Regions from separate parts of the Shuttleworthella sp. MSX8B genome, predicted to be linked through region 3. Evidence: predicted binding sites of a transcription regulator. Region 3 holds the regulator's gene; each other region holds the start of a gene.

Region 1 (3,263 bases), on a different contig from region 3:
GGCTGTCGTGGGGCTTGTCCTGGACGACTGGTTAGATGAGCATCTCTACAACTGGTGGGTGGTTTCGATTATGCTGATTTTAGTCGGCCTTGTCTTCCTTTTGGTGGAGAAGAGAAATGCCGACAGACAGCCTCTTGTGACAAGCCTGGAAGAGCTGACCATGAAGGATGCCCTGATCATCGGGATCTTTCAGCTCCTGGCAGCTGTCTTCCCGGGAACATCCAGATCCGGAGCAACCATCGTCGGCGCCCTCTCCATTGGCGTCTCCCGCAAGATTGCCGCGGAATTCACCTTTATTCTGGCGATTCCGGTGATGCTGGGGGCCAGCCTTCTGAAGATTGTCAAGTATTTTGTGGGGGGAGCTTACTTCAGCGGCATGGAAGCGGCCATTCTTTTGACGGGGATGCTTGTCGCCTTCTTTGTATCCCTTGTGATCATCCGCTTCCTGATGGACTACATCCGCAAGCACGATTTTAAGCCTTTCGGCATGTACCGTATCGTGCTGGGGTTCGCGGTGATTCTCTATTTTGCGCTGTTGCATTAAACCGGTTCGAAGGGGGCCTCGCTGAGCAGGCATTTTGTTGACATGAAGTTGACATGGGCCGCAGGCTGTAAGCGCTGCTGATGCCCTGTGGTCATGAAATCGATGAGAGGATGGGAAGAATATGAGTATTTTCGGGCGTGAGCACAAAGAGGATGGAATCGGAGTCTGCCTTTTGACTCTCACGAACGAATTTGAGGCGGACCGGGCTATTGCCGCCTTAAAGAGCCAGGGGATATGCGCCTACAAGCACGAGGACGGAGCCAATCAGCTGATGGGGATTTACATGGGGGCAGGGGATTTCCACCCTGTCAGTATTTTCGTGGCCGAGGAGGCCAGGGAAAAGGCGGCTGAACTCCTTGAAGAGATGGGATTCACCGGTGACCTCACGGACAGCTCCAACATCCGTCTGATCACACACGCGGCTGTTCGGATGGAAGTCTGCGGCAAAGTAGTCTATCTGGATCCCTATCAGATCAGGGAGGCTTCTCATGACGCGGATCTGATTCTGATCACCCATGAGCACTATGATCACTACTCCCCAGAGGATATCGACAAGCTGGCGACAGAGGAAACGCGCTATGTATTCCCGGAGAGCATGGAAGAGATGATCTCAGTGGGAAGGGCGGATCTGCGGGGGAAGACCCGTTATCTGAGGCCGGGCCAGGAGATGGACTGGGAGGGGATAGGGATCGCCGGCATTTTAGCCTATACGATCGGGAGAGATTTTCACCCGAGAGAAAAGGGCTGGCTGGGGTATCTGATCGATGACGGGAAGAAAAAGGTCTATGTCGCCGGGGACACGGACGCGACGGCTGAGGCCAAGTCCGTGGTCTGCGATATCGCCCTGATTCCATGCGGGGGTAAATACACCTGTGACCCTGAGCAGGCGGCGGAACTGGCCAATGCCATTGCACCCGATATTGTCATCCCGAGTCACTATGGGAGTGTGATCGGAGACGCCTCCTGCGCCGATCGCTTTGAGAGCCTGGTAGCCCCCCAGATTCAGGTAGAGAAGAAGATGGAGTATCTGGATTAATGGGATTAAGACGAATTGAGAATTAAGAAGAATTAGGGAGAATCAGGACGGATTAGGGGAAAAGAAAACAAAAAACAAAAAACGAAAAATGGGGGAAGAAAAAGAAAGATAAAAATTGTTAGCACTCGAACTTGACGAGTGCTAATTTTGGTGTTATAACATACCTGTGAAACGAAAAGAGGATGTGAGAACTCACAGAAGATTTTTTCGGGAAAGCAGACAATGGAATCCGCGCCTTGCGGATATTCCATTGTCACGAATCTAAGAGAAAAAGGAGGTGGACCTATGAACATTCAAAAATTCACACAGAAGTCCATCGAGGCAGTACAGAATACAGAGAAGCTGGCGGCTGATTACGGCAATCAGACCATTGACGACGAGCACCTTCTGGTCGCTCTCCTGCAGCAGGAGGACGGACTGATCCCCAAGCTTCTGGAGAAGATGGAGATCAATGGGCAGCATTTTACAGAAAATGCCCTGTCCAAGCTCAATGCTCTGCCCAAGGTCTCAGGGGCCGGTCAGCGCTATTTCTCACAGGCGCTCAACGACGCCTTGAATCACGCGGAGGATGAGGCGAAGGCCATGGGAGATGAGTACGTCTCCGTGGAGCACCTCTTCCTGTCGATGATGCGCTTCGCCAGCAGGGGCATGAAGGCTCTGATGAGCGAGTACGGGCTGACCAGGGAGCGTTTTTTGACGGCCCTCTCTCAGGTGAGAGGCAATGTCCGGGTCACCAGTGACAATCCAGAGGACACCTATGAGGCCCTGGACAAGTACGGTCATGAGATGGTGGCCAGAGCCAAGGAGCAGAAGGCGGACCCCATCATCGGAAGGGATGAGGAGATCCGCAACGTGATTCGGATTCTCTCCCGCAAGTCCAAGAACAACCCCGTCTTAATCGGCGATCCCGGCGTTGGCAAGACCGCCGTGGTCGAGGGCTTGGCCCAGCGTATCGCCAGGGGAGATGTGCCGGATACCTTGAAAGACAAGAAGATCTTCGCCCTGGATATGGGGGCTCTGGTGGCCGGAGCCAAGTATCGGGGCGAGTTCGAGGAACGTCTCAAGGCTGTCCTCGACTCCGTTAAGAAGTCAGAGGGACAGATCCTTATGTTCATTGACGAACTCCACACCATTGTGGGCGCCGGAAAGACAGACGGAGCTCTGGACGCCGGCAATATGTTAAAGCCCATGCTGGCCAGAGGAGAACTTCACTGCATCGGGGCGACCACATTAGATGAGTACCGGGAGTATATTGAGAAGGATCAGGCCCTGGCAAGGCGGTTTCAGCCGGTTATGGTGGATGAGCCGACGGTGGAGGATACCATATCAATCCTGCGCGGACTCAAAGACCGCTATGAGGTCTTCCATCATGTGAAGATTCAGGACGCGGCCTTAGTCTCCGCCGCGACCCTCTCTAACCGCTATATTACAGACCGTTTTCTCCCGGATAAGGCAATTGACCTGGTCGATGAGGCCTGTGCTTCGATTCGCACAGAGATGGATTCCATGCCGGAGGATCTGGACGAGATCAACCGCAAGGTGATGCAGATGCAGATTGAGGAGGAGGCTCTGAAGAAGGAGACCGATTCCCTCTCTAAGGAGCGACTGGAGAAGCTGACCCGCGAGCTGGCAGACTTAAAAGAGGAGCTCAACAGCCGCAAGGCACAGTGGGAGAATGAGAAG
Region 2 (3,263 bases), on a different contig from region 3:
TACGATCCCGGCGCTTCTGAGGTTAACCAGCTCAACCGCATCAAGCTCATGCTGGCTACAGCCAACAAGAACCTGGAAACGGAGCTTGCGGCTCAGCAGAAAATGGCCTGAAACATTTCAATTAGAGCCTCCGCGACCGTATTTCCGTCGCGGAGGCTCCTTTTTATGGATAAGCTATGTGCTTATCAGCAAAGGGCGTCTGACTCTAAAATCAGCGAATGATAGGAAGCTTAGAGTTCCAGTAAGCCCGCGTCCAAATAGATCATGGCAAGCGCCTCTCCCAGGACCGTCAGGGTCCTGACCGCGTCCAACAGCTTCACATTGGCCCGAATCCCTGATAAGGTCAGCTCCTCATCCATCTCCGCCTCTGTCTCATATCGGAAGGGACAGAGACCTTCAGCCGTGAGGAAATCCATCCGATAGGCCTTGTTGGAGGCTGTGATCAAAAGTCCCTCTTCCTCCAGTTCCCGCCTGATCTCGCGCAGGTTCTCACTGCCCCGGTAGACGGCCTCCTGGTGTCCGACCCGATAGGCCATCCTGGCCTGATCGGACAACCTCCTCTCATAATCTCTTTCCTGCCTGCCTTTCTGTCCGGCCTGCTCATCCTCCACAAGATTTGAAGTGAACTCCGAAGTCTCATTGCCCGTCATCTTCTTCGGGCCGGCGATCCTCCCCTTGTCATCCGCCTCAGTTTTGCCGCCGCTTATTGTCCTCTGCGCACAGTAAAAGGAGGTATCAGCCATTCGGACGTCATAGTCAACGATGTCTCCCTTTGCATTGACAAAGTCCTCCTCCATCCCATAGATGATCAGGTCTGACTGCTGCCTGCGTGCAGAATCCCGCAGGGTGGCCAGAAGCTCTTCGTCATAGTGATACATCGGCTCCAGCAAAAGGAAGTACTTTGGTCTCTTTTCGGACTGAATCTCATCAAAAGTTTCGGCTCCCATCTCAGCCCAGCGCTTCCTGGCCACAGCAAAGAGTCGGTTCTCCCTTTCCTCCGGATTCGAGCTCGGCCTGTCTTCCTGATCCGAATTCGGTCTCAGTTCTTCCGATGAAAGACAGGCAATCCGATCCGGATGCTTCCTGCTCCATTCCCTGGCAATTTCTAAACTTCCATCTTTGGAAGAGAGGTCCGCGATCACCAGTCTCCATCCGTCCTCAGTCTGGGCCAAGAGATCCCGAATGGCCCCCTCCATGTACTCTGCCCCATCATGAACCGGCATCAAAATCAAAAAAATTGGATCGCCCATACCTGTCTCCATTCCCGCCTTCTCTCTCCCCAAATCCTTGCCCCTCAGTATAACACCTGACGAAGAGATAAGCCTTGCCCTCGGATAAATTTTTCTGAGCCGAAATTATCCCTCTCCAATCCTCTCTCTTAACTTAGCCATCTACATTCCCTTCCTGACTCAGTCGTCTACATTCCCTATCTGACTTAGCCGTCTGCATTCCTTCCCGGGGCAATTCCGGGTGGATTCTTATGGGGAAGGACTCTGAATCCACTATCTCTATCTGTCATCCAGGTCGTAATCAACACTTGCTTCTTCTGACCTATAATTGCATTCTCTTCTTTTGAGTTATAATCAGCACTCACTTCTTTCGAGTGCTATTGACATCAAATTAATAGAAAACTAAAATAGGAAAGGTAGTCGGGAACAGGGCCGTTCCCCTCAAATTTAATAATCAAGGAGCAATAATATTTATGAGCAGTAAACAAGGATCTCTTTCCATTACATCTGAGAACATCTTTCCGGTCATCAAGAAATGGCTCTACGAAGACCATGATATTTTTATCCGCGAGCTGATTTCCAACGGCTGCGACGCCATTTCCAAGCTGCACAAGTTAGACATCATGGGAGAAGTTTCCCTTCCTCTGGATTACAAGGCCAAAATACAGGTTACGGTAAATCCCGAGGATAAGACCCTGACCTTCGTGGACAACGGCATCGGGATGACAGCTGAAGAAGTAGATAAGTACATCAACCAGATCGCCTTCTCCGGCGCGACAGACTTTCTGAACAAGTATAAGGACAAGACCTCTGAGGATCAGATCATCGGTCATTTCGGCCTGGGCTTCTACTCCGCTTTTATGGTGGCTGATACCGTGGAAATCGACTCTCTCTCCTGCCAGGAGGGGGCGACAGCGGTCCACTGGGTCTGTGACGGCGGCACCCAGTATCAGATGGACGAGGGCGATTACGATCAGGTCGGCACGAAGATCACCCTGCATCTGAATGAGGACTGTCTGGAATTCTCCAATGAGTACAAGGTTCGCGAGGTGATCGAGAAATACTGTTCCTTCATGCCCACGGAGATCTATCTGAACAAGGTAAATGCCCCCGAGGAATATGAGACCATTGACGCTTCGGATCTGCGCGAGACGGATCAGGTTGTCGAGGAGATCCACGAGGATGCCAGGTATGAGGAGAAGGAGAAGGAAGACGGGAGTAAGGAAACCGTAGAGGTCTCTCCCGCCAAGGACCAGCGCAAGATCGTAAAGCGCCCTGTCCCCCTCAATGACATCAATCCTCTCTGGGCCAAGACCCCCTCCGACTGTACCGATGACGAGTACCGCGACTTCTACCGCAAGGTCTTCATGGACTACAAGGAGCCCCTCTTCTGGATCCATCTCAATATGGATTACCCCTTCAACCTCAAGGGTATTCTCTATTTCCCCCGGATCAACTCAGAGTATGAGTCCATTGAGGGAACCATCAAGCTCTACAATAACCAGGTCTTCGTCGCCGACAATATCAAGGAGGTCATCCCCGAGTATCTCATGCTCTTAAAAGGGGTCATTGACTGTCCTGATCTTCCCCTGAATGTCTCCCGGTCTGCCCTGCAGAATGACGGATTTGTCAGAAAGATCAGTGACTACATTTCCAAAAAAGTGGCGGACAAGCTGTCCGGTCTCTGCAAGACCGACCGCGAGAACTATGAGAAATACTGGGAGGATATCGCCCCCTTCATCAAATATGGCTGTCTCAAGGACAACAAGTTCTGCGACCGCATGAATGACTATATTCTCTTTAAGGATATTGAGGGCAAGTTCCGCACCCTTCCCGATCTTCTGGTCAAGCCCAAAGAGTCCGAAGTAGAGACTTCCGCGTCCTCAGATTCTGCAGAGGATACCTCCTCTGAAAGTAAATCCCAGGATGGTCAGGATACAAAAGGGGATTCTTCTGACGGGTCAAACGATTCCGACAGGTCTGACGATTCCAACAGGTCAGATGACTCTGACAAGAAGTCTGAGGCAAAGGCCG
Region 3 (3,263 bases):
AGGAGAGAGAGGGGCGAAAAAACGCTGGAGCTGCCGGACAGTGACCTGGAGTACGCGCTCTATGATATGACGAGGACCTTCCTGACGGGAAAGGGATACAGGCAGTACGAGATTTCCAACTATGCCAGGGAGGGCTATGCCTGTCGTCATAACCTGGGCTATTGGGAGAGAAAGCCCTACCTTGGATTTGGTGTGGGGGCGGCGTCTTTACTCTGTGATTCCCTCATAGACAGGCATTCGGACAGGAATCCCCTCATGCGAAAAGATCCGGCACAGAGAAGCTGCGCCTATCCAAATCTGCGCTTTTCCAATATCCCTGAGACAGACCGCTATATTGACCTCTGGGGAAAATATGATCCCGGTCAACAGCTGGACCTGGATGAAGTCCTGGCGGACGCTCCCTGGATTGATTCCAAAACGGTGCAGAAGCTGACCCGCCGGGAGGCCATGGAGGAATTTCTCTTTTTGGGGCTGCGCAAGACCAGGGGCATACGGGAGGCGGATTTTTTCAACGCTTTTGATCTCCCCGTCGGCAGTGTCTATGGATCCACTCTGGAGAGCCAGAGCAAGCGGGGTCTCCTGCGCCGACAGGGAGGGATGATTGCTCTTACAAAGGCAGGTACGGATATTTCTAACCAGGTGCTGGCGGAATATTTGCGTTAAATTTTTTGCATTAAAACAGAAATAAAACAGCCCCAAAGCGGCAAATTTATCTCACAAAAGCAGTAATTTATCGCACAAAAGCAGTAATTTGTCTCCCTAAAAGCAGTAGATTCGTCTCCTCGTGTTGACAGGCAAAGGCCCTGTCCCTACAATAAAAGAAGTTGTAGCACTCAGGAGAATCGAGTGCTAGTGCCAAAAGAGAGGAGAAATCTATGGCAGATTCCGGGCAGGGTATTGAGGAACTTTCCGAGCGCAAGTCAAAGATCCTCCACGCAATTATTCAGAATTACCTGGAGTCCGGAGAGCCGGTCGGTTCAAGGACGATTTCCAAGTTAGAGGGCGTCAGTCTGAGCTCCGCTACGATTCGCAATGAGATGAGCGACTTAGAGGAGATGGGCTACATCATTCGTCCCCACACCTCGGCCGGCCGGATCCCGACGGATCAGGGCTATCGCTTCTATGTGGATCATCTGATGGCGGAGAAGGACCAGGAGGTTACAGAGCTCAAGGACTTCGTGATCCAGAAGACGGAGAAGATGGATAAGGTCTTACAGCAGGTTGCCAAATTTTTGGCCAATACCACGCAGTACACCTCCCTGATCTCCGCGCCGGCTGTGAGCAAGAACCGAATTAAGTTCCTCCAGCTCTCTCAGGTTAATGAGCACCAGATCCTGGCCGTCATCATGATGGGAGGCAATATGGTCAAGAGCCGCCTGATTGAGGTCAAGAGCATTCTGAGCGGTGAGAATCTCCTGAAGCTCAATATGCTGCTCAACAACAGCCTGAATGGGCTGACCGCGCAGGAAATCAATCTGACTACGATCAGCAGGATGCAGGAGCAGGCGGGAATTCACGAGGATATTGTGGCGGAGGTCTTAAAGACCATTCCGGAGACGCTGCGTGAGGATGACGGACTGGAGATCTATACGTCCGGAGCCACCAATATTTTCAAATACCCGGAGCTGTCTGACGCGCAAAAGGCCTCGACCTTCATCTCTACCTTTGAGGAGAAGGGACAATTGGCGGAGCTGATCAATGACGTGCAGGAGCAGAGCGCCAACAATCCCGATTCGACGGGGATCCAGGTCTATATTGGAAGTGAATCTCCCATCGGAAACATGCCGGACTGCTCAGTTGTGACAGCCAACTATGACCTGGGTGACGGAGTCAGGGGGACGATCGGTATCGTGGGGCCCAAGCGAATGGATTATGCCAAGGTGATGGGCAGTCTCAAAGAGCTCAAGAGCAAGCTCTCTGAGATCATGGAAGATGCCCGGGAATAAAGAGAATAGAGTTTGTTGCTGCAACAGCTTTTCTGTCATCGGATGATGCAGAGAAGCTGTATTTTGCAGAAGTAGCACATGATGCGGGAGTCATCGGAGACGAAGCGTTTGCTGTATTTCAGATTGCAGAATATATGGCAAGTGCCGAACGGGCATACTGGTTTGGAGAAGCATTTCAGGGTCAGGGTATCATGCCGGAAGCTGTGAAGGAAATGCTGCGCCATAGATATACCTGATGAAGAAGGAAGATTGGCAGGAGATGTCAAAATCATTTTAAAGGTACGATTCTGAGGTTAAGATGGCGATCGTTTGGGAAGGAAATAAAAAAGAATTTGGAACATCGCATCAAAGTCCGCCGGTTCAGCAGAATGCGGTTAAGATTCGTGATGCTGAGGGATTTATCGGTAAGTCCCTGCCGTTTGGTATAGCTCCAATGATGATTTGCATGTTGGCGGTATTCTTAAAGGCATTTACAAGCAAGGAAGCACCGATTTCTCCAATATACCTTGTTCCGGCCTTTTTGATTGGATTTATGATAGCATTACCGATTCACGAGTTTGCGCACGCAGTTTGTTATCCGAAAGAAGCTACGGTGTGGGTGGGACTGTGTGTTCGTAAAATGCAGGCATGGGCCATTTCATATCATCCTCTTACAAAAAGGCGGTTTATCTGTATGTCTTTAGCCCCTGCCCTTTTGGGAATCATTCCTCTAATAGGAATCATCTTTATTCCAATAACAATGAAACCACTACTTACGATATGCGTCGTATCCGCATTCATGGGACTTATATCTCCGGCGCCTGACTATATGGATGCAATAAATGTTATGAGAAAAGTCCCCAAAGGTGCTGTCATCCGCGATTCACAGGATGGTTTGTATGCATATTTGAGTTCGATCGGAGGCTGATCAGCAGCTTTCCGTGATACGGGGAACAATAATGTATAGGATTTGAGGGATATCCCGGTGTCAGTATGGCGACATTTAACGATCCAATTGCGTTATACAATGTCAGCGCAACCATCATCTGCTCTTTCGAATACTTCATCTGTTCTCCCAGGGGCATTGCAGCGCCCAATTTTTTGTCCTCACCCTTTTAGAAGAATAGAATTTACGTTTTCATTTTTCTTCAGTGAAAAACTTGCAAATTTAAGTTGACACGATCTGTGAGGGGTGTTATCTTAGTGCATGAAGATATTAGCACTCACCAATATCGAGTGCTAATTGAAACAAATCCCAGGGTCGCAGACCCGAGAAAGGTGGTAGTTTTTTGGCTGAAGAAAAGAAGACTCCGGAGAGCAGCAATGAAGAGGCTGTGA

Evidence for each region. The regulator HrcA, encoded in region 3, represses chaperone genes, less so after heat shock. The targets are predictions, from matches to a motif close to TGTTAGCACTCNNNNNNNNNGAGTGCTAACA.
Region 1: clpB (ATP-dependent chaperone ClpB) is a predicted target of HrcA. The motif match lies at 1,697-1,727, and genes of this name have one in related genera.
Region 2: htpG (molecular chaperone HtpG) is a predicted target of HrcA. The motif match lies at 1,582-1,612, and genes of this name have one in related genera.

The regions. Positions count from the first base shown of each region.
Region 1 is NZ_JAQT01000012.1:49,775-53,037, forward strand. It holds gene HMPREF1508_RS03150 (undecaprenyl-diphosphate phosphatase) at 1-544, shown strand, start outside; gene HMPREF1508_RS03155 (MBL fold metallo-hydrolase) at 666-1,580, shown strand; gene clpB (ATP-dependent chaperone ClpB) at 1,866-3,263, shown strand, end outside.
Region 2 is NZ_JAQT01000027.1:68,127-71,389, forward strand. It holds gene HMPREF1508_RS06595 (2-hydroxyacyl-CoA dehydratase) at 1-111, shown strand, start outside; gene HMPREF1508_RS06600 (glycosyltransferase) at 231-1,250, opposite strand; gene htpG (molecular chaperone HtpG) at 1,703-3,263, shown strand, end outside.
Region 3 is NZ_JAQT01000033.1:78,791-82,053, reverse strand. It holds gene hemW (radical SAM family heme chaperone HemW) at 1-663, shown strand, start outside; gene hrcA (heat-inducible transcriptional repressor HrcA) at 876-1,946, shown strand; gene HMPREF1508_RS10890 (GNAT family N-acetyltransferase) at 1,943-2,182, shown strand; gene HMPREF1508_RS08110 (metalloprotease family protein) at 2,245-2,853, shown strand; gene grpE (nucleotide exchange factor GrpE) at 3,215-3,263, shown strand, end outside.